Regions from separate parts of the Pseudoalteromonas sp. THAF3 genome, predicted to be linked through region 4. Evidence: predicted binding sites of a transcription regulator. Region 4 holds the regulator's gene; each other region holds the start of a gene.
The links. Region 4 encodes sigma-54, which starts transcription at its own class of promoters, with help from an activator protein. Its sites were predicted from a motif close to GTTGGCACGNNNNTNGNNT; they were not measured.
Positions count from the first base shown of each region.

Region 1 (7,457 bases), 260 kb from region 4:
CTTCGCAGTTCTGAGGCGCCGAAGGCTGGACGCTTGCGACTGGACGCCGAAAAGCAAAAAACCGCAACAATGTGCGGTTTTTTAACTTAACTAATGGCGGAGAAGGAGGGATTCGAACCCTCGATAGGGCTACAAACCCTATACTCCCTTAGCAGGGGAGCGCCTTCAGCCACTCGGCCACCTCTCCGGCGCGAATCAGTTTGTAAAATGTGGCGGAGAGATAGGGATTCGAACCCTAGATGGGCTATTAACCCATGCCGGTTTTCAAGACCGGTGCATTCAACCGCTCTGCCATCTCTCCATGGGCTAGGATAATACTGAGGCAAAACGCAGGTGTAAATAGAAAAACGGTCGTTTGCTTGATTTTTGTGCTAATTCAGTGAAATAGAGGGTATTTTAGACTGCTATGGGGGGAAGGTTGAGGGTGTAAAGCTGGTTGGTGCCTTACACCCCAAGTAACATTAATCTAACTTATTACTTGTAACGAACGACGCCACTAAGAGCGAGTTCCTTACCGAAGCGGTTTAACTTTGCCAGCATTTTTGCTTTACGCTTGCTGGGCTTAACTGCGACTTGGCTTGCTGCCGTTTGGTTTAATGTGTTTACTGGGTTCATCTTGGTTGCTCCGCGCTATGTCTGTGTCTGAAAACATGGCTATTGTGAGGCTGAAGTGGTTAAAAATAAAACGATAAATTTTGGCCCTTTCGCATAAGTTTTTTTTATGCATTTTGCTTTTGTTAAGTTTCAGTTTAGCGTGTTCTATGCATGATTATATTTGTATGCTTTTACCTTGAACCATATTATATTAGGGGTTTAAAGCTTGATAAGCTTTCTGTATTAAAATAGGCTGCATATTTATTCAGATAAAACATATTTGTTTTAAGGTGTCCATTTGCCGACTTGTTCATCTTGGTTGGTGGTCTATCACCCCAGTTACCAAAAAAAGTTGCTCGACCAACTCGAAAAATGTTTGCAGCAAGCGTCTATTGGTTACTCCTGCTTGGCTACGTCTGGGGATTTTGCGCGTGACTTAAAACGTTTGAAAGCGTGCAGCAATGGTTTAACAAGGGTTGTGGTGCTCGGTGGCGATGGCACCTTACACTTGGTTGTCAATGCGTTTGCCTACACCGCTGTTGAGGTGGCGTTGATCCCTTGTGGCAGTGGCAACGACTTTGCTCGGCAGTGGCGTGTTAGCCAAGCGCATTGGTTAGCTACAGCGTTGCGGGCGCCGGCGCAGCGTATCGACTTGGGGCGAATTAACGATCGTTACTTTGTTAATGTGGCTGGAGTTGGTTATGACGCTGAGGTGGTGCGCGCAACGCAGAACAAAAAAGGCCGACTAGCCCGTTGGCGATATAGCTGGGAGGGGCTTAGGCACTTGTATACCTACTCTAACCCACAGGTCAGGGTAGAAATTGATGGCAAGGTGACTAACCAGCGCCAGCTGATGTGCTGCTTTGCCAATGGTCAGTTTTTTGGTGGTGGCATGAAGGTCGCGCCGGATGCTAATGTGACAAGCGGCGCTCTAAATTACCTCAGCGTTGCTCAAGGCGCGCCACTGCGCCAAGGCGTGGCGCTATTACTCAGTTACTTTGGCGCGCATACGCGCCTTGCACAGATCACCACAGCGGTTATAAAGCGCTGTGAGGTGACAACTGTAGGGTTGGGTATTGAAGCCGATGGCGAATACCTTGGCACCACGCCTGCCGTGATTAGCTGCCAAGCGGACGCACTGCTTTTGGTGGTACCTCGGTAACACGGGGCTTACGAAAGCGAGCCGTTATTTTGTGTACTGGCGTGAGCACAATGGCATTGCCAAGCAGTACACAGGCGAAGCCATACAAGGTGTTCGCTTGCCATACGAAGCCTTCGAATAGGGTGCTCAGTACCACCGCTACGAGCGGGAATAAGACGATCACATAGCTGGCTTTCTCAGGGCCAATATTTTTTAATAGCACGAAGTAGCAGGCAAAGGCGATGACCGTACCAAAGGTACTTAAGTAAAGCAGCGATAGCCAGTAACTCATTGTGGTTGCTGCGAAATCGACACTGGCGCCAGTGAGTATCACATACAAGCTTAAACCTAGGGTGGCATACAACATGCCCCAGGCATTGCCTTGTAAAATTCCGACCTCGGCTTGTGAGTTACGAACACTGACCATATTCCCTAACGATGCCACTAAGGTGCCCGATAACGCCAGCAGCAGACCAATTAATACGCCATTGTTTAAATCCAACGACGAAATTGCCGGCCAAAACAGTACGGCAATCCCTACCACGCCCAGTAGGGCGCCAAAATAAATGCGTTTGGCGATGGGGCGAGAGAAAAACAGCTTGGTATTAATGATATTCATCAACAACAGCATACTGAACGCAATCGAGGCTAGTGCCGAGGTTAGATAGGCTTGTGCCCAGTAGAGAATAAGATAATTAGCGCCAAAATTGCACAATGCCAATAAGGCAAAAAAGACATGATCGCGGCGATTAAAACGCATAGGGAGGCGCTTGATGAGCACATATCCCCACATCAATAGCGCTGCTATGGCAAAGCGCAGCAACAGTGATACCTCCACGGGGACGCTACCTAGTTGAAACTCAATCGCCAGCCAAGTTGAGCCCCAAATGAGCACAGTGACCACATAAAGCAGGATGTTGTTCATGATGAATTCTCGTGATCGTAAAAGGTGGTATTTTAAAGTGATTCTGTATACTGTACATACACAGAAAAGTGATTTTGATACCTATACAGATTATGTCGCGGACGATTAATAAGCAGCGCGCTGTTTATCTTTATCAGCAAGTTGTCGACCTGATTAAAGATATGCAGCAACACGGCACCTTAAATGCAGGGGAAAAACTTCCCTCGCTGCGGGCCATGGCGCAGAAGCTCTCGGTTAGCATTCCTACGGTACAGCAAGCGTATCAGGAGTTAGAACGTCAAGGGGTGGTTAGCGCCCGGGAAAAGTCTGGGTTTTACTTAAATGCGGCGGTGCTCCCGTGCAGCCAGCCAAAGCGCTCGCGATTGGCGCGCTCGCCCGTGGCAGTTAACAAGCAGGCATTAATTGAACAGGTTTTCGATGGTTTACATCAGCCCGGTGTGATCCCGCTGGGGATCGCCAACCCGGTGGCGGTGAGTGCCACCGATAAAGTACTGAGCCGAACTATGCGCAAGGTAATGAACGCAGCCGGCGACCAAGCGATTAACTATGGCCCACTGGACGGCTTTGCACCGCTAAAAAAAGAGATCATCGGTCGATATTTAGATTTTGCCATCGGTGTGAATAGTGACGAGCTCGTTATTACCAATGGCGCGCAAGAAGCATTAAACATTGCGCTGCAATGCGTTACGCAAATGGGTGATATTGTCGCTATCGAATCGCCCTGTTACTTCGGCATCATTGAGATGATTGAAAGCTTGGGGCTGAAAGCCATAGAGATCCCAATGTGCCCGGAAGAAGGTGTCTGTGCAGATGATTTGGCGCGTGCCTTCGCAGAGCACGACATCAAAGCCTGTATTTTCTCTACTACAATTAGCAACCCCTTGGGCTCGCAAATGTCCGATGAGCGCCGCCAGCAACTGGTGCGCATGATTGAGGAACGAGGGGCGGTGCTTATTGAGGATGATGTGTATGGTGAATTGGCGTATGAACATAGTCATGCTAAACCGGCGCAATACTTTTCTCGCAAAGGGCAAGTGATCACCTGCTCGTCGCTTTCCAAAACAGCGGCGCCGAGTTATCGCGTAGGATGGATGATTGCTGGTAAGTATGCAGCGCAAGCGCGACGCTTAAAACGGGCGATTAGCTGTTCATCATCATTGATGAATCAGTGGACCCTGTACGAGTTTATGAGTAGTGGCGATTACGACAAAAACTTACGTACACTACGCCAGCGCCTAGCCTTGAACAAGGAGCGCATGCGGGCGCTGGTGTTACAGCATTTTCCGGAAAAAACGCGGATGACTAATCCCAAGGGCGGCTGTGTCTTGTGGCTGCAGTTACCAAGCCAATACGATGTGATTGAACTTTTTCATTTGGCGTTGGACGCGGGGATCAGCATTACACCGGGCTCAATATTTAGCGCTACCGATAAATACCGTCAATGTGTGCGCCTGAGTTATGGTATTCCTTGGAGCGATAAAGTGGAAGTGGCAGTAGCGCGGTTGGGAGCGCTCTGCCAGCAAGTGCGAAAGGGGTGATTATTCCGACTATTTAGTAATTAAAAGCTGGAAGTCACTTAGTTCAGGGACCATGCTCACCAGTTGGGCCTCTTGCTCTGCCAACTCTGAGAATGAATGGCACAGGGCGTCTGCGCGCTGCTCGATATTGGCAGCTTGAAGCTCAACACGCTGTTCAATTTGCTCACCCATGCGTTCCATGCGCTGCTCGAACTCATCCATGTCGCCACCTGAGCTAACCATTTGTGAGCCCAGCGCCATCAGCACACTGCCCATGGATTGCACCATCGCCTGTTCAACGGCTTGCTCAAAGTTTTCATCGAATTGTTGCTCAATATCTTCACCTAGCTCATCAAAGCTTTGTTTGCCCATCACAAACTCGCCATTTTGATAAAAGCTATGCTCGATATTATTGCCAATATTATCCACGACCTGCTGTAACGCGTCATTATGCTCAATGCCAAATGCTGCACTCACTTCCTCAATGGCCACACCGGCTATTTTCACGCCATCAAGGGCAATCTGAGCAACTTCAGGGACGTAACTACGTAGTTGCTGAGAGTAATTATCCAGTGCTTGCTGCTGAGCTGCAGTCAGAGGCATAACTTCACCATCAACGAGCAGCTGCTGACCATCGTATACCATGTGTTGATTATCGACATTGGTGATTTGTATGCGTTCAGGGTTGATACGAATATCACTTTTAAACTCAATATCGCACTGTTGTGAACCAAATGAGAGGTTATCTGGCTTTTGCTCGTGTGCCAGTGCGCTTGTGGTTACCGTCATGGATGCAAAAAGAAGGGCTGCTGTCGTTTTCATTGTCATTATTCCCGTTGATTGTTGTTACGAGAGATACATTACAAATTCGGTGCCAAAATTATTACTCCATAATAAACAATAGGTTATTAATTTATAGTGAGCTGGCTTTTGCTAGAGATTTAAAAAAAAGCTAACTTTTAGTTGTTTTCAACAAGGTGTTAGTGAAAGTCGCACATTGATGATCATCGTCAATAAAAGATATTTGTTGAAACGATAAAAAAATCTCACTTTCCAGTTTTGCCATTTGCAGCTATTTATTCATTTTAAGGGCGTAGGCTCTTGGTCGTGGTGAAGCTAAGCTTGAGCCGCGCACAATGATTGTAATTAACTGGAGTGTATTGTGGGTAAAACATATTCCTATGATGCGTTAGATGACGAATTTGTTGAAGATGAATACGAAGCGATGGGGCGTAACCAACATGACCGTCGTAAGCGCAAGGTCAAAAAGAAGCTTGATGATTATCTAGAGCAGCGTAAGCTGCGGAAAAATCTCGGCTACGATGATTTTGACGATTACCTCAACGAGTAAAGTTAGGAAGGGGCGAAAGCCCCTTTTTTGTTTTCAGCGCAGCAGAAAATAAGCAGCCATCCCTACTAAAGTGGTGAGATAGATACTTTTACTGCGATAAGCAACAATAATGGCCAGTACGGCGGCCAGTAAATAAGGATTGCGATAACTAATATGCCACTGCCCCTCAGGAAGGAGGACAATGGGCACCCAAATAGCGGTCAGTACCGCCGGCGCACTGAAGCTTAAAAAGCGCTGTAATTTGGGCCCGACCCGAAAGGGTAAGGCGCGATGTAAAAACAGGTAACGGCTGGCAAAGGTGATACATGCCATAAGCACTATGGTCGTCAGTATCATTGGTTACCCTTACTGACCATGTAGCCCACCGTCATACCACTTAGGGCGCTAAGTACCAACCAGAGTTCCAGCCCCCAAGCTTTGAAAGTGGCGGCGCAAATCCCGGTGATCACCACGCAGGCTAAGGTTGCTTTGTTTTTTATGGTGGGCACAACCAAGGCAATAAAAGTAGTGGCGATGGCAAAGTCTAAGCCTAAATTGGTTAAATCGGGTAATAGTTGGCCTGCCAAGATGCCCAATAGAGTCCATATATTCCAGGCCACATAAAAGCTAAAGCCAGCGCTGAGCGCATAAATAAGGCGTGTTTTCGTTTGATATGCCTTGCGGTGGTGGGAAAAGGCGAATAGCTCGTCGGTTAACACGAAGCTGACGGGCAAGCGCCAGCGCAGCGGTTGGCTAATCACTTTTTGGCGTACTGCCAGACCATAGAGAAAGTGGCGAGAGCTAATAATGAAGGTCGTAAACAGCAGTGTCAGCAGTGGCGTATGATCAGCGATAAGCTCGATGGCCACCAGTTGCGCCGAGCCGGCAAAGACCAACAACGACATCAATTGCGTTTCCCAGGCGCTGAAGCCGTTTTGCATCGCCAACGAGCCACATAATAGCCCCCAAGGTAAAACCGCTAAGTTTAACGGCAACATATCGAGCTGACCTTTGATAAGGGCCAGTCGATGTAAGCGGGTTCGGTTTTTAGCGTTTGTAACAGCAGACATAAGCAAAGTTTTTTACGATCAAGCACGCAGCATGACACAGAGTTTGGCATAATCGCAATATTGCCAAGTTAAGGAGTCAAAAATGAAAGTTTGGGATGGGTTTATACGCTTTTTTCATTGGAGTTTAGTGCTGTGTATCGCTGGCCTCTATTTCTCTGCGGAGGAGGGCGCGATGGAGTTACACTTTGTGCTCGCCTACATTACCTTAGCATTGCTTGCAACTCGCTTGTTATGGGGGCTTTTTGGTAGCGAAAGTGCCCGTTTGCGCAAGTTATTACACTCACCCAAAGCCGTGTTTAGGGCGCTCAAACAAAGCGAACAAGTGGCCGGGCATAATGCGGCGGGCAGCTATATGGTGTTGCTATTTTTTGCACTGTTATTGGTGCAACTGCTCAGCGGATTGATGACCACAGACGACATTCTTACCGATGGTCCTTTAGTCCAATATGTATCTTACGATTGGGTTGAGTGGGCCTCGTCCGTGCACCATCAAAACTTTGACTTTATCCTAGCCGCCATTGCTTTGCATATTGCTGCTATTGTGATTTATGCATTGAAAGGTAAAAGGCTGGTGCCAGCGATGGTCACCGGTCGCAATAATGCAATGCAAGAAACAGCGGTAGTCAAGCCTGCTTGGCCTGCGTTCGTGGTTTTTGCAGCTATACTGGCTGCGCTGTTATGTACTTGGGGTTACGAGCCGCTCGTAAGTCTTATTTAAAACATACTTTGTTACATATTCATGAGGTCCATTGAAAGTCCATTGAGCGGGCATAGCCCGCTTTCCAACTTACTTATAATAATTTTACATTAATTTAATCTTGCCCCTCTTTTTGTTTTCATTATAGTTGCAATTGAACAACAACAATAATGATGTCTTTCA
Region 1 covers NZ_CP045418.1:3,132,783-3,140,239, reverse strand. Annotated here, with positions in the region: tRNA gene FIU82_RS14710 (tRNA-Ser) at 95-187, opposite strand; tRNA gene FIU82_RS14705 (tRNA-Ser) at 211-301, opposite strand; gene FIU82_RS18675 (hypothetical protein) at 475-615, opposite strand; gene FIU82_RS14700 (diacylglycerol kinase family protein) at 893-1,756, shown strand; gene FIU82_RS14695 (DMT family transporter) at 1,713-2,660, opposite strand; gene FIU82_RS14690 (PLP-dependent aminotransferase family protein) at 2,753-4,198, shown strand; gene FIU82_RS14685 (YggN family protein) at 4,208-4,999, opposite strand; gene FIU82_RS14680 (PA3496 family putative envelope integrity protein) at 5,340-5,528, shown strand; gene FIU82_RS14675 (AzlD domain-containing protein) at 5,562-5,861, opposite strand; gene FIU82_RS14670 (AzlC family ABC transporter permease) at 5,861-6,577, opposite strand; gene FIU82_RS14665 (cytochrome b/b6 domain-containing protein) at 6,660-7,295, shown strand.
Region 1: FIU82_RS14685 (YggN family protein) is a predicted target of sigma-54. The motif match lies at 5,038-5,056, and genes of this name have one in related genera.

Region 2 (7,457 bases), 1.0 Mb from region 4:
TATGGCTGCTGAGTGCGTCTGTTGGCGCCTATGCATCGTCTAACATGACCTTTAACAAGCCTGTTGATACACCACAAGCTCGCTATGTTATTGAACTTATGGATTTAGCCTATGATCAGCTTGGATATCAGCTTGAGTTGATAGAGTTTGACCAGCCACAAGCATTACGCGCTGCCGACGAAGGAACTTTAGACGGGCAATTAGGGCGCATTGCTGCAATTGAATCTCGTTACGCTAATTTGGTTCGCGTTGATTTTCCATTGTTTAAGTTTGAGTTGATCATGCTTACGCGCTGCGCCGAGTGCCAACTGAACGATCTTAATAGCGTGGTGCTGCGTAGCGGTTACCCGGTAGCCGAACAATACCTCGACAGCCAAAATTACCAAGGCCGGCGGCTAAGCCTAAAAAGCGTGTCGGCGCAATTAAATCTCTTAGCTCAGCGACAAGTTGATGGCATTGCCATCTTAGACTTTCACCTCAAACAGGCTTTCGACAGCCATAGCAACCCCAGCTATCATCGCCAGCATCTTAACGATTACTACAGCTACCACTATGTGCATAAACGCCATGAGGCGTTGATCCCTGAGTTACTTGAGGTGTTAAACACCCTTAAACAAAATGGCGTTGTTGACTACCTGAAACAAAAGCACGGCTTATAAATCAAGCTCTCCCTGCCCCGCATCAGGTGTGTTGATATCACCCTGTTGTTGCTTACGCTGCATTGCTCGCTTATAGCGCTGATGACAAAGTAGGTTAACGTGACGTTTTTGCTCATCACTGAGTTGGTTCCACATAAAACGCTCATCACGAGAACGAAAGCAGCCTAGGCAATAACCACGGTTATTGACCTGGCATACCCCTTTGCAGGGGCTATCAATAGAAAAGATTTCCAGCTGCTGCATGTACGCTCTACCCAGTGTGATTAAGCCACGGTCCAATGCTGTTTGCAGCGCATGACGCTGAGCGCATTGACTACACTAGCCTTTATTACCCTTGGTGTGTATTAAAAACCAACCCTAGGTATAACGTTAATGCCAAAGACTCTGAATTACCAGCCTAGGTATCCATTTCTTCCTTGCGCAGTACTGGGCGCGCATACAAGGCCGTAACGAGATCGCGTAGCTCTTCGGGAATCGCACGCATACGCTCATCAAACTCTTTGACATCGACGGACTCGGAATCAACAACCGCATCACCGTGCTTAGCGGCAATGTAATTGCCTGGGTGCAAATAAAAAGATTCAACAATCTGCTTATCGATGGTTTTTGCAAGATCCTCTGGGGTATCACAGCCACTTTGCACCGGTTGACCAAAAGCGAGGTGGACATGGCCTTTATTGGTCGTAAAGCCCTCTACTATACTGCTGATATCCTCACCGGCAGATTTTATATACTCGCCGTGGTGCTTTTTATGATAGAGCTCCTTCGCTTTGGATATTGCACACGGTTCATACTGATAAGAAATGGACACCGGCACAATTTTTAGCTCACGTACATACTCAGCAAACTCTTTCTTTTGCTTGCGCCCATTCAATTGCAACATTTTTAATAACGCCGGATCGGTTTGATCAAAACCGTCTTTGGTACGCCCTTCGCGCTGGGCTATCCAAATACTGTGGCCATCCTGCAACGAGTCATAAATATAGGCTGAGAGCTGTGATAACGCTTTAAGCATTTCTTTGGGTGCTTTTGCCGAGCGTTTTACAATAAAACTTTTGTTTAAGCGCATCAGCTCAGTGATGTATGGGATCTGTAGCAGATTATCACCAATGGCAATGCGCACGGTATTCATATCATGTTGGTGCAAGCCAAAATTAACCAACGCGGGATCAAGCACGATATCACGGTGATTGGAGATAAACAGATATGCTTGGTTTTTATCGAGCTTGTCTAGCCCTGAATAGGTGACCTCTGAGGTGGTGTTGTGGATGATGCGCTCAAGATAATGCACAACTTCAAGCTGGACTTGGCGCACTGAGTTTACTTGGCCCCACTTACGTTTCAGGCTCGCACGCACCAGCGGGCGAGATAGAAAGCGCATACCGGCAAGCCAACCGGGCAAATTATGCTTCGCTATCAAATCAACAAAGTCATTATCTGCTACCAACCGGGCAACAGCATCTGCTACTTCGTCGTCATTATAGGGTCTTATGTCTGCATACTTATCCACGATTACACCTTATTACCACAGGCAAAAAAACGGCGCTTATTGTATCGCGCCATTTACGTATTCGCTAAGTTTATCAACTCTTACCAGTAAGGGATACAACCCTTTATGCATTATCATGGTGCTGCGCAGGTGCTTGCCATGCGCGCAACTTAAGCCATACCAAGCGTAATAACAACAGCAGTAAAATCACGGCTAAGCTTTGCGATAACCACGGTGCCATAAGCTCGTGCTGATGCCCAACTAAAGGGCTCACTGCAAAGTCGAACCGTGCCACCAGCCAATCCGTTAAATATCCAAATGCTAAGGCTACACCAATGACAGCACTGAGATAGGCAACAATCGCGCGCTTGCCTAACTCCTTACCAACAACACCGAGCGTGGCAATGTTAGTCGCAGGTCCTGCTAGCATAAATACCAATACCGCGCCTGGCGATACTCCAGCAATGAGCAGTCCAGCGGCAACTGGCGTAGATGCCGTGGCACAAATGTACATTGGAATACTGATAAGCACCATCACCGTCATCGCCAATAATCCGCTGCCCCACTGGCTTAAGTAAGAAGCGGGCACATAAGTTTGCACTAACGCCGCGAAAAACAGACCTATCATTAACCACATGGCGGTATCGTTTAACAGTTTCGTGGTACTAAAGTGCACCGCTTGCTTAAACTTAGCCATGAAACGGGGCTCTTTTGTAGCTTTAGAACGGCTACTGCAGCATGAGGCCGGCGCTGTATTATCAGCCTGTTGTGCCTGCGTGGGAGCTTGGGATGCTGGCGCTTGTTGCTTATTGGTGCAACATGAAGTGCTCGGCTGTGGCGTTCTTTCGGCGCAGCAACTCGGCGACGATGTCTGTATTGGGGTTGCCTCGGGCTTAGACTCTTTACCTACTAGCACACCTGCGGTAATGGCACTGGTAATTGCGGCAATAGGACGAATAATAGCCATAAAAGGGCCCAGTAAGACATAGGATACGGACACTGAGTCGACACCAGTTTCAGGCGTGGAGACTAAAAAGGACGTAGTCGCACTTTTCGAAGCGCCTGCCCGTCTGAGCCCAACGGCAGCAGGGATCACGCCACAAGAGCATAGTGGCATGGGAGCGCCAATAAAAGCCGCTTTCACAGTTGTCCAAAAGCCTTCTTTACCAAGGTGGCGTTGCAAAAAGTTAGCAGGAAGGTATACATTGATAAGCCCAGCTAAAAGCAACCCCAACATCAGCCAAGGTGCAGATAGCACAAACAGTTGCCAAAAATTAGTTAGTAAGTCCATCAACGTCCTCCAATGCGGTCAAAATTGAACAATGCTCTGCCGGTAATTCTGTGCCACAACACTGCTCAGCCAATTGTGAAAGAGAGGCATAAAAGCGTTGCAACTCAGCGATACGCTCTGCCACGAGTGCCTTTTTCCGCAGCGTAAGTTGCTTCACTTCATGACAGCTATGCTGCTGTTTCTCAAAGTTAATCTTCAATAACTCAGAGATTTCTTGCAAACTAAATCCGACGTCTTTAGCACGACGAATAAAGTTTAATTGCGCTAAATGGGCGTGCGTATAATCCCGGTATCCTGCTGCAGTGCGATTAGGCGGTTGTAATAGCCCTTGCTGTTCGTAGTAACGAAGCGTATCGGGACTCATGTCCACCTTTTTTGCTAACTCTGAAATTCGCATTAGTTTTTCTCGCAGTTATTTAACTGTCACTGATTGTAGACCTTAGTGTTAACTCCAAGGTCAATATTTTTTTGCGTCCGCTAAGTCACCATGAAAGACTAGTGCTAAACCACCGTATTTTAACGCCTACTTTGTCTCACTGGCGAAACGAGAGAAGAGAGTTATGAACATAGTACTACTTGATGCAAAAACTTTAGGTGACAATAGCTTAGCCCCACTGGAGCAACTCGGAGACTTCCATTCTTACGAGCTAACTGAGCCACAGTCCGTTGTTACTCGTTGCCAAGATGCCGAGGTTATTATTAGCAATAAAGTAGTGATTAATGCTGAGCACATGCAATCGCTACCCAAGCTTAAATTGATTTGTGTTGCTGCCACCGGCACCAACAATATCGACTTACAAGGTGCAGCAGAGCAAGGCATCACAGTATGTAATGTTGCTGGCTACTCTACCGCATCAGTGGTGCAACACACCTTCGCCCTACTCAACGCCTTATTAGGTAACATTCATCGCTACATTAATGACTGCCATCACGGTGCGTGGCAACAAAGTGATATGTTTTGTCGCTTGGATTATGCCATTGAGGAGCTTGCCGATAAAACCCTTGCTATCATCGGCTATGGCGAGTTAGGTCAGGCGGTGGCGCGCGTTGCAGAAGCCTTCGCTATGAAGGTCATCATTGCGGAGCGTAAAGGACAGCCAGTACGAGAAGGACGGGTTAGCTTTGAACAAGCACTGCAAAACGCTGATGTGGTCTCTATCCATAGCCCTTTAACGCCACAAACTCAGCAACTATTTAACGCCGACGCATTCGTTTTAATGAAACCAAGTGCAGTGCTCATCAATACAGCTCGTGGCCCTATTATTGATGAACAAGCGCTCGTTGTGGCCCTAGAGCAAGGTGATATAGCCGGTGCGGCGTTAGATGTGCTTACACGTGAGCCTGCCACCACAGATAATCCATTAATTGCCTATCAAGGCCATAACTTATTGTTAACGCCACACATTGCCTGGGCCTCTCGCCAAGCCCGCGACCGCCTCATTGAACAATTGGCGAAGAATATTATTGGGTTTGCCAATGGTGAAATCCGCAATCAGGTTAGTTAGATTCACTAAACTATGGGTTTCTAGGCCTAAGAGACACCTTGAAAATTTCATAACCCACTGATAATAAATAAAAATAAATATTGGCACTAAATTTGTTATCTTACCTAGGTGTTAACAATACTTAATAACGGATATAACAATGAAAAAAACACTTATTGCCGCTTTAGTCGCCCTTCCTTTACTGGGAGGCTGTGTTGTTTCAGTGAATGATGGCGATGCTGATGCCCGTTGGGCTGGCAGTGATTGGCAGCAGCAACAAAAAGACAACCGCACATACATTGCTGACTTGCAGCTAGGTACCGGGTTTGCGCAAGTGAAAAATTCTTTGGGAACGCCAGATTTCAGTGAATCTTTCCGCCATCAACAAGACAACTACCAAGTGTTATTTTACGCCACGCAAAGTAAAAAGTCTGATGGCAAAATCTCAAAGGACGAATGCACCCCTTTGGTTTTTGCTGATGGCGCCTTAGTCAGTGTAGGTGACAGCGCCTACCAAGCGCTTATCAATAAGCTATAAACGTTCAGCCACCCACAGGGGTGGCTTTTTTATGCGAAAAATACAATGGTGTTACGCCCTTGTTGCTTCGCTTTGTAAAGCCCCCTGTCAGCGCGCTCAATAAGCTGTGATTCCGATTGCGCATCACCAAAACCAGGATAGGTGGATACCCCCATACTGATAGTGACATGGTCAGCAACAGGCGAGTCTATATGCGCCACGTTAAGCTCTTCTATAACGCGTTTTAGCTTTTGTGCCAACGCCATGGCTGTTCCCTCTTCACTCCCTGGCAGCACAGCAGCAAATTCTTCACCGCCATAGCGAGCGACGAAGTCACTACCACGTTGACAATTGGCCACCAAGGTTGAAGCCACTTTCTTCAAACACTCATCACCGCGTTGGTGGCCATAGTGATCGTTGTAACGTTTAAAAAAGTCAATATCGATGAGCACCACAGACAACGGCAGCCCAGCGCGGACACTACGCCGCCACTCCCGCGAGAGCTGTTCATCAAAATAGCGGCGATTGGGAATTTCGGTTAAGCCATCGATACTGGCCAGCATCTCTAACAGGTCGTTCTTTTGCTTGATAGTCAGCTGGTTTTTAACGCGCGCGCGCACTATGGCACTACCAAAGGGTTTGGTTATGTAGTCCATGGCTCCGAGCTCAAGGCCTTTAGCTTCATCAACAAGAGAATCATTGGCGGAAATGATAATGACAGGAATAGGCTGTGTGCGCTCATCATGCTTAAGCTTACGCAGCGCTTCGTAACCATCCATACCGGGCATGACGATGTCCAGCAAGATCAGATCAACACTGTTAGTCGCTAACCACTCAAACATGGCCTCAGCACTTTCGACACCAAACACTTTGTGCTTGGGGCTCAGCGTTTTCTCCAAAACCACCCGATTTAACTCGTCATCATCGACGACAAGAATACGTGCTGACCTCATTTATTTGCCCTAGTTTGTCTTAACTGCTTGCAGAACCAATACAAAAGAATGAATTAGGCTGCAATTTACCCGCTATTTAACGTATTTACCCAGTTTAGACATAAATACCTAACAATTCACTGAATATATGGCAGAAATTAGCCACATACACAGTGAATTAGCTTGTATGCTTAGAGGTTTTCTTCAGCAAATGAAGCAAGGCGACTGCGCACCACACCGTTTAGATTTACGGTGGCACTGCCCTCAAAATGCTTAAAGCGCTCAACGATATAGGTCAAACCCGATGTCACTGGGGTCAGATAGTTACTGTCTATTTGCGCCAGATTCCCCGAACAAATCAATTTAGTGCCCGCCCCGCAGCGCGTGATGATCGTTTTCAACTGTGAGGCTGTTAAATTCTGACTCTCATCAAGCAATACCACGGCATTTTGGATACTACGCCCACGCATGAAGTTCACCGATTTAAACTGAATATTGGCTTTTTCCATAATATAGTTGCGACTGGAAATCGGGTTCTCATCGCCTTTGTGCAACACCTCCAAAGAATCGGTGATCGCTGCCAGCCAAGGCGCCATTTTTTCTTCCTCTGTACCTGGCAAAAAACCTATAGACTCCGCTATTTCAGGGGTATTGCGGGTCACAATTAGTTTGTCGTATATACCTTTTTCGATGATCATTTCAAGGGCGGCCGCTAAGGCTAAAATCGTTTTGCCGCACCCTGCCGGACCAGTGAGTAACACCAGTTCGATATCTGGGTCGAGCAAGGCATCCATGGCCATGCCTTGGTAAATATTTTTTGGTTTAACGCCCCAGGCGCTGCGCGCCAATAGCCGTTCGACTCCTAGGTCTTTTAGGGTTATATGTGCTTCATCATAGCCAACTACACGAGCCGCGAAATGGCCACTGTCATCAAGCAAATATTCATTGGCAAATACATCAGGTACCAACTCTCTGGCAACGTGATGAAGCGCATCGCGCCCTTGCTGCTCGGTTTCACACTCCCCAACATGCTGCCAGAAATCACCCTCTATTTTTTTATACCCTGACGTCAGTAGTGTAATGTC
Region 2 covers NZ_CP045418.1:679,388-686,844, reverse strand. Annotated here, with positions in the region: gene FIU82_RS03165 (transporter substrate-binding domain-containing protein) at 1-659, shown strand, start outside; gene FIU82_RS03160 (DUF1289 domain-containing protein) at 654-902, opposite strand; gene FIU82_RS03155 (1-acyl-sn-glycerol-3-phosphate acyltransferase) at 1,057-2,169, opposite strand; gene FIU82_RS03150 (SO_0444 family Cu/Zn efflux transporter) at 2,273-3,439, opposite strand; gene zntR (Zn(2+)-responsive transcriptional regulator) at 3,423-3,836, opposite strand; gene FIU82_RS03140 (D-2-hydroxyacid dehydrogenase) at 4,000-4,944, shown strand; gene FIU82_RS03135 (DUF3192 domain-containing protein) at 5,084-5,461, shown strand; gene FIU82_RS03130 (diguanylate cyclase) at 5,491-6,393, opposite strand; gene FIU82_RS03125 (PhoH family protein) at 6,564-7,457, opposite strand, start outside.
Region 2: FIU82_RS03135 (DUF3192 domain-containing protein) is a predicted target of sigma-54. The motif match lies at 5,024-5,042, and genes of this name have one in related genera.

Region 3 (7,457 bases), 1.3 Mb from region 4:
CCATGGCGAAACATGCCTCGCAGCTGATTCACATAAGGGTCTTTTTTATCATCCCCTAGGTTCACATCGCGCTCGCTTAACAACTTAACCACTTGTTTAAAATGAATCATCTCTTCGAGCGCTAAATCAGTCATCGCTTTAACGAGCTTGCGTTTATCTGGGTAGTGAGACAGCATCGACAACGCCATGCCCGAGGCTTTTTTTTCAGCGCCAGCATGGTCTTGTAAAAATGCGTCAAAATCGGCCAGTACAGCGTCAGTCCATTGTGCTGGCGTGTGGTATTTGAGTTCGAACATAGTCAATATGATGGGTATACAAACAATGGCCGGCATTCTATACCAAATTTGCACGCACTCATACCGCTTCCCCCCTAAGCCACGCCTCAAGGTTATCGACCTTGCCGTTGCGCGTGGAGGGTACTTTCAGCGGGTGCTTTAAGTCGCGCCAAGCCATCACCTTATTATGCTGGTTAAGGTGCGCAAATTGCTTGCTCGTGCTATTGGCTCCAACAAACTGGCAAAATTGCTGAAAACTATGGGGCTCACTGATATCAATTGTCAGTAAACGGTGCGCTTGCTGAGAAAAATACGTCGATACCTTTTGCTGATGCCGCTTATAGCAATATTCAAGGTGCTTACCATCAACTAGGCTTTGTTCATTCAAAGGCGAAAATACACGATGGTAACTTGCTTTAAGAAGCGGACTAAACCCCCCTGTATCGCTCAATAAATTGGTACTCATTCGCTGCAATAAGCGTTGGATAGACTCCAGCCAACGCTCTGGTTGCCGCTGCAAGAGCACAAATTTTGCCTCAGGGAAGCGCTCAGCCAGCTCCGGGTAGTGGCTAAAGCAGGGTGTGTCGGCAACGAGCTCCGCACGCTCAAAACACGCTTTAGTATAAGCTGTGTGGGCGGTGCGAAGACCTAAATCGAGTGCAGCAGCACACACGCTGGTGGTGCCGCTGCGCGGTAAACCTATCACAAATATTTTCGACATGGCCATAGTATGGGTTGTTAAACATTGCTATGGCCGTTATTGTACTCACTGCGTTGCGTGGCTGCGAGTATTCGCTGGTTTACATGCACTGAGTTGGTCGATACACATCTGGATATCGGCAGTAATACTCGCTAAAGCGCCTTTGAGTGCTGGGTCGCGAGCTTCACTGACTGCTTTTTTTATTTTCGCCAATAACTTCTTCTCGAACTCAATGAGATCGATTATCATTGACTGCTCAGGCCTGTTAGAAAAATGACTCTTAGCTTGCGCGTACCAAGCGATCGCTGTACCCAGCCAAGTATTTTCTATACTGCTGTGATCGGGATTTTCATCCACATCGTAGACAGATAACTGGGCTTGTTCCCGTATTTTTGCCATATTAATGAAGACATGCCTGACGTTGTAGTCACTGACCTGCTCAGCTGCTTGCTTATAAAACGTCGCCGCATCTCGGTTCAGCTTTGTGATGTCTTTGGCAATTTTTTTATCACGTTTTGCTTGTGATTGGTCAAGATGAACCATATTTAGACTCCTATGGTCGCTGATGTACTTAGTTCACTTGCAATTCATATACCATTATTTATTTTATTATAATTCAGAAGGTTAGAAGGATCTTCTCGCTGGACCCGAGTAACATCTACCCGCTGACTTGTTATTTTTACAACTCTTTGAAGGAGAGTCGCACATGCGCCAGGTTAAAATGTTTGTACAACTCAGCGATCCCGAGCTGGTCTCGAAGCTGGCAAAGCTAGACGTATTAAAGAAATTTCAGCTGGTCTACGCAAACGAGTTTGAGCCGTGGGAAGCGCAAGTTGCCCATTCAGGTTGTGACATTGCACTAGTCGAAATCGAAGAGTTCACTGAACAGAATTATACTACATTGTGCGAAACTGACGCTCTGTCGCATGTTGAGTTTTTGTTTTTAAGCAAAGGCAAGCCAAACCCGTATCTTGATAAGTTGATGCGCGATGGTGCTGGGTTCCATTATCGCGCTCCATATGATTTAGAGCTGATTAGCGAAACCCTGCAAGACAGCTACGAACTGTTTGGTGAAGCTGGTCAATCAAGTAAAGCCGTTGAGTCCAGCGACCTTGACCAATTTGGTTTATTAGTCGGCTCTTCTAAGTCTATGCACAAGTTGTATCGCACTATTCGTAAGGTCGCACGCACTGACGCCAACGTGATGATTATTGGCGAAAGTGGCGTTGGTAAAGAGCTCGTTGCTAATACCATTCATATTGCTGGCGATAAGCCACAAGCACCTTTCGTTGCGATAAACTGTGGTGCGCTTTCCCCAGAGCTCATTGATAGCGAGTTGTTTGGTCATGTGAAAGGCGCATTTACAGGTGCACACCGCAACCACCAAGGGGTCTTCGATCAAGCCAAAGGCGGTACGCTGTTTTTGGACGAAGTGACAGAGATGCCATTAGAGCAACAAGTTAAGTTACTGCGCGTGCTCGAAAGCGGAGAGTATCGCGCCGTAGGCAGTCAACAAGTGAAGCATGCCGATGTGCGTATTGTTTGTGCAACCAACCGTAACCCGCAACAAGCCATTGATGATGGCATTTTCCGTGAGGATTTATACTTCCGCTTAGCGCACTTCCCTATTCGGGTGCCACCACTGCGCGATCGAGGCAATGACATCACCGGCCTCGCTGAGCATTTCCTGGCCTACCGTAATGCCCAAGAATTGAGCCACAAACGTATCGCTACCGATGCACTTAGCCGCATTGCTGCTTATAACTGGCCAGGCAACGTGCGGGAGCTAAAACACACCATTGAACGGGCAATGATCTTAGCCGATGACGTAATCAAAGCAGAGCACCTTTCATTGGGTGAGTCAGTAAGCAAAAGCGACAACAACAGCGTCGATATTCCTACTGGAATTTCTTTGGAAGAGTTGGAAAAAGCGGCAATTTTAAAAAACTTGGAAGAGAACGCCGGCAACAAAACGGATACCGCTGAACAATTAGGTGTTAGTGTGAAAACACTCTACAACAAACTAGAAAAGTACTCTCAGGACTAATCAGTTTACGGGGCTTGCTATGAACAAGCCCCGACATTCTAGCCATCATATCGGTTACGGCTTTTACCCTGCTCTCGGCCATCAAATAAATCACGTAAATCAAAGGCAAAGGCCTTTAATTTCTCTTTCATCGTTCGCTTAATACTGACTTCCACACTCCCGAGAATAATACGCCCATGGATAATAATGCGCGGTCGCTGTTTATCTTCGTATCGCGGCCCAAGTGAGACCCGCTTATTAACCAGTGACCCCATGATATTGGTGGTCTGAGTTTGCACACCTACATTCTCTGGCACCACAATTTCATCACTGCCCAAAATACAATTAACGTAAATGTGTACTTCAGGGTGAGAAAAGATAGCGTTGGTAAAGTCTAATTCAATGCTTCCCAAATAGTTGTTTAGATGAATCTCTTTAGGGACAACCCATTCACCGCTGCGTTGGTCCGAGCTTAATATGGCGGTAATTTTCTCACCATTAACCTGCTCGCTACTTTGCGTGAAAGGAGTACGCATACGTGCCGCCTTCTCGCTGTTGTAGCGTGGGTCGCTGTGCAGCGGCAGATCAGCAACCAATGTTGCTAGTTGCTCTTGGCAGCTGCAGTCATACGCTTGATCAAGGCGACGTTCAAACGCCTGCGCTGAAATTTCACCATGACTGTAATTTAAAATTAGCTGATCGATGATCTCTTCTTTTACTTGCGCTAACGGCCTGTCCTTTAAAGGAACACTCATGTTCACACTCCTGTTGTCGTTTTGCTTACCTAAGCAAAATCAGCGCCAAATATTAATTCCTTTAGTTTCAGTCAGATGGAGATTAAGCCAGTTCACCGCATTCGCCAAAACCACCATATTTACGCTTAATTAACGATATTTTAATTATCTTTACTGAGTAACTCCCCATGGCGCGGGTTGCGACGCCAAGTAGGTGAACTAAACTTCAAGTGTCACCCCAACATCCCGAGTGCCATGTTACATCTACCAACATTGATAGTGGTATCGACTTTACTAAACGCCTTTATTGGCGTCTTTTTGTTGTTGGTGTTTTACCAACGTGCACAACGAAGCTTTTTGTACTGGGGGTTATCTTGTCTGGTATTTAGTTTAGCTGAAATAAGCGCGACTCTGCGTGTGTTTATCGACTTACCGGTACTGACCCATTACAGCGCCCAACTATTGATGATAACAGCGCCATTGCTGGTGCTAAGAGGTATACTCTGGTACTGCTCTTCAAAACACCACAACCCGTTGTCTATCTATTTTATTCTGGGTTTCAGTGCGTTGTTACTGGCGTTGTTGCACCACCAACCACTGTGGGGGCAGATTTACACCTCTATGGCTATTGCCACACTATTCTTTGCCGCTGCAGCGGCTGTTAGAACCACAACCAAAGGCAATATATATGCCGCTACTTTGCTTATTCTCGTCACCTTGCATGCGCTGGTAATGTTGGTTCAAACGGGCCTGCTGCTTACCAATTTGTTGCACTGGGAGCAATCATTACTACCTTGGACCAAACAGTTAGTTCTTGCTGTTCACTTACTACTGACCACCTGCACTGCATTGGTGTTTCCAATGCTTTTTTTCATACGTTCAGAAGCTAAACTCACTAACTTAGCTAATTTCGACCCACTCACAAACTTGTACAATCGTCGTGCGTTTTTCTATGAAGGCGAAAAACGACTCGCGCAGTGTATTGCTAAGCAGCAGCCGCTTGCAGTCATGATGATAGATTTGGATTACTTTAAGAAGGTCAATGATCAGTTTGGTCACGATGGCGGAGACGCTGCGTTGCAATGGGTGAGTCAGCGCATTCGCGAGCAACTCAGAGAAGATGATTTAGCTGCGCGTATTGGCGGAGAGGAATTCGCTGTGATTTTAGCCAATACTCATCAATGCACGGCGCTCAAAGTGGGCGATCGCTTACGTAAGGCCATTGCCGAGGGCTCATTTTATTGGCACCATCAGCGCCTGCCGCTGAGCATTAGCATCGGCGTCACTTGCCGAGAAAGTGGCCATTTTGATATTAAAAAGATGCTGATTGAAGCGGATAAAGGCCTTTACGAGGCAAAAAGCCGTGGCCGTAACTGCTTGGTTGAAACCCATCATAGCGACACCACCACGGCTTCTACTGGCTAACACAAACCGACATACAAGGGTTTGAGTAATAATAACTTTTAAGAGACAATAACGCTTTTACACGGAGATCAGTAAATGCGTCACACCCTTGTCATTGCCTTGGTGGCCTTATTCACCCTGAGTGCCTGCAAAACCACAGTGCCAGTGCGAGACTTTCCTTATAATGCCATTCCTATGGCTCAGAGCCAAAACCACAGTGATAAGGATATTGAAAAAGCCATTATCAAAGCATGCCTGCAGCTCGGCTGGCAGTGTGCAGCTAAAAGCGAAGGGGTCGTTGCTGCGGTGCTCAATATTCGCACTCATCAGTTGACGGTTGATATTAATTATACCCCGAGCCAGTTTTCGGTAGAGTATGTTGACTCTGTCAATTTAAGATACGATGGCAAGAAAATCCATCGCCAGTATGTCAATTGGGTCAATAATTTAATACGCCATATTCAGGCTGAATTAGTAGTCTAACGCAACGGGGTATTGCCTCACTTTGAATGTGAGCGGTACTCCACCTTGCCGTCTTTATGTATATTAAACAACCACACCTGTGCGCCATGATAATACACAAATTCGTAGCCTGGGTATGGGCTTTGCTGTAACCGGCTGACAAAGATATTGATATCCGCTGGCGCAATTTTAAAGCGTCCCGTCGCCCGTTTTCTATCGGCATGAGTGTTAACTTGAAATGCCTTGGCCGATAGCGGCAATACCTCAGGTAGCTCTCCCTGCTCAAATAGTTGTGCTCTGTGTGCATCTGCATAACTTGCGTAATAGCGGGTTTGTGGTTCGCTACACGCCGCAAGTGATAACGTCAGTAACAACCCTGTTAGTAATCGCACTGTTTGCCCCTTTGCTCTATTCGAGCTTATAACCTAGCGACTGATCACTGACCCTAGGCTTAACTTTAGTGCAGCAACTAAGGAGGGAGCTAAAATTGCAGCTGAGCGATATTAGCGCCGCAGTAAAAGCAATGACGGCGACGAGGGCTCACCTTGTGGCCACAGTCTTTGCAGTGACTCGACGATGCGACTTTACCGTCGAGTTTGCCATCACGTAGGTCGATTTCCTCTATCTTTCGTAAAATATCGCTGCGGCTGACTCCCATATCTTGCAACAACTCCAATGCCGCTAAATTCATTAAATATAGGGAGTCGATTTTCTCTTCCAGTGCCTGCAAATGCGCACTATTACCTTGCGAACGGAGTTTGTTTTGGTCGTTCGTGACGTCATTTTTACGGATACGAAGGTCTTGAAAGGCTTGGTGTAAATATTGGCTCATAGCTATCGTCCATGGGTTATGAAAGAAGCCATAGTAACGCAAATGACACCGATGTTGGCAAGCGCTTCACTCACCCTATTGCAGTTGACCGCAGACAACGAAGGCCGCTAATCTAAAGGCACATAATAACAACAAGGATACGCTCGTGAACCACACCCGGCTTACGATATCAACACTGCTCTTGTGTATGGCCTTCAGCGCCAATGCGCAAAAGACCGAAACAGTGTCGCACCTTCAACAACAACTTCATAGTGAACAGAGCTCTGCCACTAAGCTTACCCAACACTATTTAACACGTATTGACGCGCTAAATGATAACTATCGTGCGGTGATGGCCATTAACAATAACGCCCTACACGATGCGCAGCGCCTTGATAACTTGGCTCGTGAAGGTCAATGGCAAGGACCACTTCATGGTATGGCGGTACTGGTGAAAGACAATATAGCCGTTGCTAACATGACCACTACAGCTGGGGCCTTGGCCTTAGCGCAGAATGTCAGCAGCGCCGATGCCCAGGTCATTTCTCAGTTACGCAGCGCCGGAGCCATTATCCTCGGTAAAGCCAATCTTAGCGAGTGGGCGAACTTTCGCTCCAACAGCTCTTCATCTGGTTGGAGTACCCTAGGTGGCCAAACGGCTAATGCCGTTGATGCAACCCGCAGCCCATGCGGCTCCAGTTCTGGTTCAGCCGTGGCGGTAAAACTGGGCTTCGCGCCCCTCGCGTTAGCCACTGAAACCGACGGCTCGATTGTCTGCCCTGCTGCGGCAAATGGTGTTTATGCGCTCAAACCTAGCTATGGTCAAGTCTCCCGCGTGGGTGTGGTGCCGTTAGCTGAAAGTCAGGATACCGTTGGAGTAATGGCTAATTCGCTAGCGGATGTGTTATTAGCGACTCAGGTCATCGCCGCACCCGACGCCCAAGACCCAAACCACCACGCCTTTCGCACCATCAATTACACAGAGGTAAAGCCCAGTAGGGCAAAGGAATTAACGCTTGGCTATGTTGATTACAGCCACTTTACC
Region 3 covers NZ_CP045418.1:952,754-960,210, reverse strand. Annotated here, with positions in the region: gene FIU82_RS04355 (tRNA-(ms[2]io[6]A)-hydroxylase) at 1-296, opposite strand, end outside; gene FIU82_RS04350 (sulfotransferase family protein) at 355-996, opposite strand; gene FIU82_RS04345 (DUF2383 domain-containing protein) at 1,042-1,518, opposite strand; gene FIU82_RS04340 (sigma-54-dependent Fis family transcriptional regulator) at 1,682-3,022, shown strand; gene FIU82_RS04335 (LiaF domain-containing protein) at 3,061-3,756, opposite strand; gene FIU82_RS04330 (GGDEF domain-containing protein) at 3,934-5,160, shown strand; gene FIU82_RS04325 (hypothetical protein) at 5,236-5,622, shown strand; gene FIU82_RS04320 (hypothetical protein) at 5,640-5,993, opposite strand; gene FIU82_RS04315 (hypothetical protein) at 6,083-6,433, opposite strand; gene FIU82_RS04310 (amidase family protein) at 6,579-7,457, shown strand, end outside.
Region 3: FIU82_RS04335 (LiaF domain-containing protein) is a predicted target of sigma-54. The motif match lies at 3,788-3,806, and genes of this name have one in related genera.

Region 4 (7,457 bases):
CGAAATTGTGAGCATTATTCCGGTAATTAAACGTATTGGTGCGCCCATGATTGCCATGACCGGCAACCGTCAATCAAGTATGGCCACCTTAGCTGATGCCCATATATGTATTAAAGTATCGCAAGAAGCCTGCCCACTGGGTTTAGCCCCCACCGCAAGCACGACAGCAACCTTGGCAATGGGCGATGCACTCGCTGTTGCTTTATTAGAAGCCAAAGGCTTTACTGCCGATGACTTTGCCCTCTCTCATCCCGGCGGGAGCTTAGGTAAACGTTTATTACTGACCTTGAGTGATGTTATGCATAGCGGCAATGACGTGCCACGCAGTCACCAATCACAAAGCATTAAAGAAGCCTTGTTAGAAATCTCAAGCAAGGGCTTAGGAATGACCGCTGTTGTCGATGATACTGACCGACTAGTAGGGCTATTTACCGATGGCGATTTACGCCGTGTATTGGAGCAGCGAGTGGATATTCACAACACCGCGCTGATTGAGGTAATGACTCCAAACTGCACCACAGCCGATGCTCATATGCTGGCGGCGGAAGCACTGAAAATTATGGAGCAAAAACGCATTAATGGACTCATTGTGACCGATCACGAGCAACGTCCCGTTGGCGCGCTGAACACGCAAGACTTATTGCGCGCGGGGGTGATTTAGTGTTGTTTTCAGAGTTATACCAAGCCATAGACGAAGGCGCATGGCAACGTGCACAGCGTACTCGATTGTTAATTTGCGATATTGATGGCGTGTTTTCAGATGGCCGTATTTACTTAGGCAATCAAGGCGAGGAATTAAAGGCCTTTAATACCAAAGACGGGTTCGGCATTAAAGCGTTGCTCAATGCGGGTGTTGAAGTTGCTGTTATCACCGGACGACAATCACAGATAGTACAAACGCGAATGCAAAGCTTGGGTGTCCCCCACATTTATCAAGGTAAAGAGAATAAGCTCGAAGCCTATGCACAGTTAAAACGCACATTAAACCTAAGCGATGAGCAAATAGCCTACATTGGTGATGATGGCCCTGATTTACCGGTGATGGAGCAAGTCGGGTTCGCCGTAGCGGTTAACGACGCTCATCCACTGGTTAAGCGAATAGCCCATTACAGTACCTTGCTACCGGGCGGTTTTGGTGCTGTGCGTGAGCTCACAGATTTGCTGATGCTGGCCCAAGGACATAGCCTGGGAACACAGGGAAGTAGCACATGAACGCAGCGAGAGCGCTCATATCACTGCTATTTATCGTCGCGATGGCGTGGCTTTGGTACCCTTATTTTATGAAGTCGACAGATAATGGTGTCGCTCAGCAAGACCATATTGCCACACCCGACTATATCGCAACTGGGCTAAGTCAGACTAGTTATAACGATCAGGGTGAGTTAAGCCACACCGTTTATGCTGAGGAAATGGAGCTGTATCAAGAGCTCGGGTTTACGCATTTCACCAAGCCGGTATTTACCTTATATGGTGAAACAGAAAATTGGCAGGTAAACGCCGATGAAGCGACTTTATACAACAACAACATTTTGATCTTGGAAAATAACGTCACCGCCACCAACTTAAAAGAAGGGGCGATGATTGAGAAGGTCAGCGCTGAGGCCATTCAAGTTGATATAGATAGCCAGCGCATGGAGTCCGAGCAGGCTGTAGTATTAAGTGGCCCGAATATGAAGATCACCGGGCAAGGCTTGAAAGCAGACCTCAATACAGAGATAGTTGAATTAACAGAACATACGCGAACAATATATTATGACCAATAAAATCAGTGCATTAATTACATCCATCGCAATTGGCTTGTGCTCTGCCAGCGCTATTGCTGAGCAAATCACCGCCAAGGAAGTGTTAATTGATGCCGACAAACAACAAGCACTGATCAAAGAAAATATCACTATTTTTGATAAGAACGTGCATATTGTTCACGGCAAACGGGAAATAAAAGCTGACCGCCTTGAGGCTCACCGTCGTCCAGAATTGGGTGATAACAAGCAATTGCTCGTAGCCACCGGCTCACCAGCAGTGTACACCGAAGTGATGGAAGATGGCACTGAGATTTCTGCACAGGCGCTGGAAATTCGTTATGACGTCGCCTCTGAGACCCTTAAAATTCAAGGTGATGCTAAGATTGCCATGGCCGACCAGCATATCGTTGCCGAAACCATAAGCTATGATATTGCCAAACAGCTGATCACCGCCGAAAAGGATGAAAACTCCAGCACACGAGTGCGCACAACATTAACACCACAAAGTGACGATACGCCGGAGAAAGAGCAATAATGGCGACTCTTAAAGCACAAAAATTAGCGAAAAGCTATAAAGGCCGGGAGGTCGTCAAAAGTGTGGGCTTAGAAGTACAAGCAGGTAGTATCGTCGGCTTGCTCGGCCCTAATGGAGCCGGTAAGACAACTACTTTTTACATGATAGTTGGCTTGGTACCCAGTGATAAAGGCACCATCAGTATTGATGATGAGGATATCACCTTGATGCCGATGCACTCTCGTGCGCGCTTAGGTATTGGTTATTTACCGCAAGAATCATCTATTTTTCGAAAGCTGACAGTTTTTCAAAATTTGATGGCCATCCTGGAAACCCGCAAGGGCTTAAGCAAAGCAGAGCGTGAAAGCGAGCTTGAGGGCCTACTTGATGAGTTTAATATACAGCACATTCGAGACTCACAAGGAATGGCGTTATCTGGTGGCGAACGTCGCCGGGTAGAAATAGCGCGAGCATTGGCGGCAAATCCCAAGTTTATCTTGTTGGATGAACCTTTTGCTGGTGTCGACCCTATTTCAGTGTTAGATATAAAGAAAATCATAGAGCATCTGCGCAATCGTGGCATTGGTGTATTAATCACCGACCACAACGTGCGAGAGACCCTAGACGTATGTGAAACCGCATACATTGTTTCCCATGGCGAGCTCATTGCTTCTGGCACTCCAGAGCAAGTTCTTGCCGATCAAACGGTTCGCGACGTCTATTTGGGTGAGCAGTTTAGATTATAACGATTAAAGGATTGTTAGAGATACATGAGGCAATCATTACAGCTGCGCCTAGGCCAGCAATTAACAATGACCCCACAATTGCAGCAAGCGATTCGCCTGTTGCAGCTCAGTACTTTGGATCTCCAACAAGAAATTCAAGAGGCGTTGGACGCCAACCCATTACTTGAAGTTGAAGAAGACAATTACGCCGATAATAACGACAACCAAGAGCAAAAAGAGTCGACGTCCGACAACCAAAATAACGACACCGCCGAGACGGCCAGCGCCAGTAAGGACGAAGTTGAAAGTGCTGATGCCATGAACAACGAGTCCATCAGTGAAGACTTGCCCATGGATGTGTCTTGGGATGAGTATATTAGTGCGGCTCCCGTTGCCTCCTCTGGGCCTATGCCAGAAGATGAGTCTATCTATCAAGGCGAAACCACCGAGTCGTTACACGATTATTTAATGTGGCAGCTGCAATTAACACCTTTTAGTGCCACCGACGAGGCTATCGCCACAGCCATCATTGAAGCCATCAATGACAACGGCATTTTAACGGTCAGTTGTGAAGATCTGCTGGAAAGCTTGAATCATGATGAACAAGACGATGGTATCGAGCTCGATGAAATTGAAGCCGTTCTCAAGCGTATCCAACTCTTTGATCCAGTAGGAATTGGTGCACGTTCTTTACAAGAGTGCTTGTTGATCCAGCTCAAGCAATTTGACCCACAAACCCCTTGGCTTGAAGAGACCAAAGAGGTAGTTTGTAACTATATTGATTTGCTTGGTAGTCGCGACTATCGCACCTTGATGAAAAAGACTAAGCTTAAAGAAGCGCAGTTAAAAGAGGTGATGACACTGATACACAGTTTAAATCCGACTCCTGCAGCCACGATTGTGCGAGAGCAGTCAGAGTATGTGATTCCAGACGTATCGGTGAAGAAAGTTAAAGGCCGCTGGGTGGTTGAATTAAACCCAGATAGTATGCCTAAGATCCGCGTTAACGATCACTATGCATCAATGTCGCGAAGCTGTAAGTCACAAAGCGATAGTCAATTTATTCGCTCGCATTTACAAGAAGCGAAATGGTTTATAAAGAGCTTGGAACAACGCAATGATACGCTACTTAAAGTAACTAATTGCATTGTTCAACAACAACAGGCATTCTTTGAACATGGTGAAGAGGCAATGAAGCCAATGGTGCTTAATGACGTTGCCGAAATGGTGGAAATGCATGAGTCAACGATTTCCCGTGTGACCACCCAAAAGTATATGCATACACCACGGGGTATTTTTGAGCTGAAGTACTTTTTCTCCAGCCATGTTACAACCGAAAACGGAGGTGAATGCTCGTCTACAGCGATTCGAGCATTGATCAAAAAGCTAGTAGCTGCGGAGAATCCTGCTAAACCGTTGAGTGATAGCAAGATTGCCGACGTACTAGCCGAGCAAGGAATTAAAGTGGCTCGGCGCACGATTGCTAAATATCGTGAATCGCTAGCCATTCCACCGTCAAATCAGCGTAAAAGTTTGATATAGACGTTAGACAAGAAGGAAAATGCTTATGCAATTAAATCTTACCGGTCGTCACGTAGAAATCACTGATTCTCTTCGCAACTATGTGAATAGCAAATTTGCAAAATTAGAGCGTCACTTTGACCATATAAATAATGTGCATGTCATTCTTGATATTGAAAAACTAACACAAAAAGCAGAAGCTACTCTTCACGTTAACGGTGGTGAACTGTTCGCAACCGCAGAGCACCAAGATATGTATGCGGCGATCGACGGCTTAATTGATAAGCTCGACCGTCAAGTGATTAAACATAAAGAGAAATTATCTCGTCACTAACATGAACCTAGATTCACTCTTTACCAAGGACTGCAGCAAAGCTGCGGTCCTTTTTAATAGCAAAAAAAGAATGCTGGAGTACCTCTCTCAGGTGGCTCATCAGCACAGTCCTCACCTCAGCGAGCAATCGGTACTTGATGCTCTGCTGACCCGCGAAAAGCTGGGCAGTACCGGCATCGGCAAAGGCGTTGCTATTCCGCATGGCCGTCTCGATGGTATCGACAGTACGATTGCCATTGTTGTAACTAATCGCGAAGCCATTAACTTTGATGCCATTGATAACCGTCCAGTGGATATCTTTGTCGCACTTTTAGTGCCGGCTAATGAGACTGAACAACACCTGAAGACCTTAGCGACAATTGCTGATAAACTAAAAGACAAACAACTGTGTAAACAACTGCGCTCGGCGAGCAGCGATCAAGAGCTTTATCAATTGATCGCCGACTAATGCGCGCCGTATTGATTCATGGTGTGGTTTAAATGTGCGTTTTGGGGTAAAACAAGGAGTTGTCGGATGGAACTTATCATTGTCAGTGGTCGCTCGGGTTCTGGAAAATCAGTCGCGTTACGGGTGCTCGAAGACCTTGGGTACTATTGCGTAGATAACATCCCAGTTATTTTACTCCCCTCCTTGGTGCGCAGTGTTTCAGCAAATTATGACAAAATTGCCGTCAGTATCGACGTGCGCAACTTGCCCAAAGAGCAGCATGAATTTAACGACATTCTCGCTTACCTGCCTGAGTTTGCTAAGCCTTCGCTGTTTTACCTTGATAGTGATGAACAAACGTTGATTAAGCGTTTCTCTGAAACTCGTCGACTACACCCCTTATCCATGCAAAATATGACGTTGGATGTCGCTATTCGTGAAGAGAAGCAGCTTCTTGATGTACTCATCTCCCACGCCGACTTTATTATTGATACAACTGAGCTCAGTGTTCACCAGTTGGCGGAGATGATCCGTGAAAAAGTGCTGGGTAAAAAAGACAAGCAATTACTGATCACTTTTGAGTCTTTTGGATTTAAACATGGCATTCCAAAGAATGCAGATTATGTGTTTGATGTGCGGTTTCTCCCCAATCCCCATTGGGAACCTGAACTAAAGGCGCTCACAGGGTTAGACCAACCCGTTCAAGACTATTTAGCCAGTCACTCAATCGTGCAAAAGTTCACTTGGCAGATCCAAACTTTTGTTCAAACTTGGTTACCCCACTTAGAGCGTAATAACCGTAGTTATTTGACCATTGCTATTGGCTGCACTGGGGGTCAACACCGCTCAGTGTACCTTGCCCAAACTTTGGGAGAGCGCTTTTTAGATACCTATCCGAACGTGAAAATTCGCCATCGAGAGCAGGAAAAATAGTGATGGTTGAAGGTACTTTTATTATTCAAAACAAGTTAGGCCTACATGCTCGTGCAGCCTCACAATTGGCGCAACTGGCGATGAATTTTGATGCTGAAATAATGCTATATCAAGGTGATAAGAGCGCTCAGGCCGACAGTGTCTTGGCTTTACTGCTCCTTGAGAGCGGCAAAGGTAAGGAAGTGCGCGTGCAGTGTGAAGGCCCTGATGCCGACGCCGCGTTGGCAGCTATCGGGGCGCTCATTGCAGAAAAGTTCCACGAACAAGAATAACCCTTAGGCATTTACTTTTGCTATCATTGATTTAGTTAGGTTAAACTAATCAACGGCTTGTAAGCGCTTGCTTGCACGCTATTTCCCACCCCATTTTTTGTATTTAAGGGATGCCTATGCCAGAAGCCTATGAACAAGATTACCCGCTGCAACAACTTCAAGAAGTCACCGAAGCTCTTAATAGCGGCCAGTTTGTTCATGTACGCAGGCTTCTCGCCAAAACTGCGCCCTGTGATACCGCATTATTATTAGAATCATCGCCCCATAAGACACGTTCTAAACTATGGGCGCTCGTCGACCCTGATGTCCAAGGTGATGTACTTGAAGAGCTCTCTGAAGATGTACGCCTGAGCATTATCTCACGCATGGAGCCTGAGCATATCGCCGCAGCGACAGAGGACATGGACGATGATGATTTAGGGGAAGTATTACGAAGCTTACCAGAGCCCGTTTATAAAGACGTTATTGAGGCGATGGATATTCAAGATAGAGACCGTGCAACTACGGCTCTGTCTTACCAGGAGCGCTCAGCTGGGGCGCTGATGAATACCGATACAGTGACTATCCGTCCCGATGTCTCTGTTGATGTGGTGCTGCGCTACTTACGTCTCAAAGGCGAGCTACCTGAAGGCACCGATGAGCTCTACGTAGTCGATAAAAATAACTGCTTTTTAGGCTCAATGCCATTGAGCTCTTTGCTAACCACCATGCCAGATGCCATCGTGCGCGACATCATGGATGAAGAGTGTGAATCTATTCCAATCACCATGGATGAGTCTGAAGTGGCGCAGCTGTTCGAGCGCCACAACTGGATTTCGGCCCCTGTGGTCGACGATCAGGCGCACTTACTTGGGCGTATTACCATTGATGATATCGTCGATGTTATCCGTGAAGACGCTGAACACAGTTTACTGAGCTTAGCCGGTCTAGATGATGAAGAAGATACCTTTGCACCGGTATTTAAAAGTACTCAGCGGCGCTCCGTTTGG
Region 4 covers NZ_CP045418.1:2,872,159-2,879,615, forward strand. Annotated here, with positions in the region: gene FIU82_RS13415 (KpsF/GutQ family sugar-phosphate isomerase) at 1-661, shown strand, start outside; gene kdsC (3-deoxy-manno-octulosonate-8-phosphatase KdsC) at 661-1,212, shown strand; gene lptC (LPS export ABC transporter periplasmic protein LptC) at 1,209-1,763, shown strand; gene lptA (lipopolysaccharide transport periplasmic protein LptA) at 1,753-2,277, shown strand; gene lptB (LPS export ABC transporter ATP-binding protein) at 2,277-3,002, shown strand; gene FIU82_RS13440 (RNA polymerase factor sigma-54) at 3,027-4,523, shown strand; gene hpf (ribosome hibernation promoting factor) at 4,549-4,836, shown strand; gene ptsN (PTS IIA-like nitrogen regulatory protein PtsN) at 4,838-5,284, shown strand; gene rapZ (RNase adapter RapZ) at 5,351-6,196, shown strand; gene FIU82_RS13460 (HPr family phosphocarrier protein) at 6,196-6,468, shown strand; gene mgtE (magnesium transporter) at 6,585-7,457, shown strand, end outside.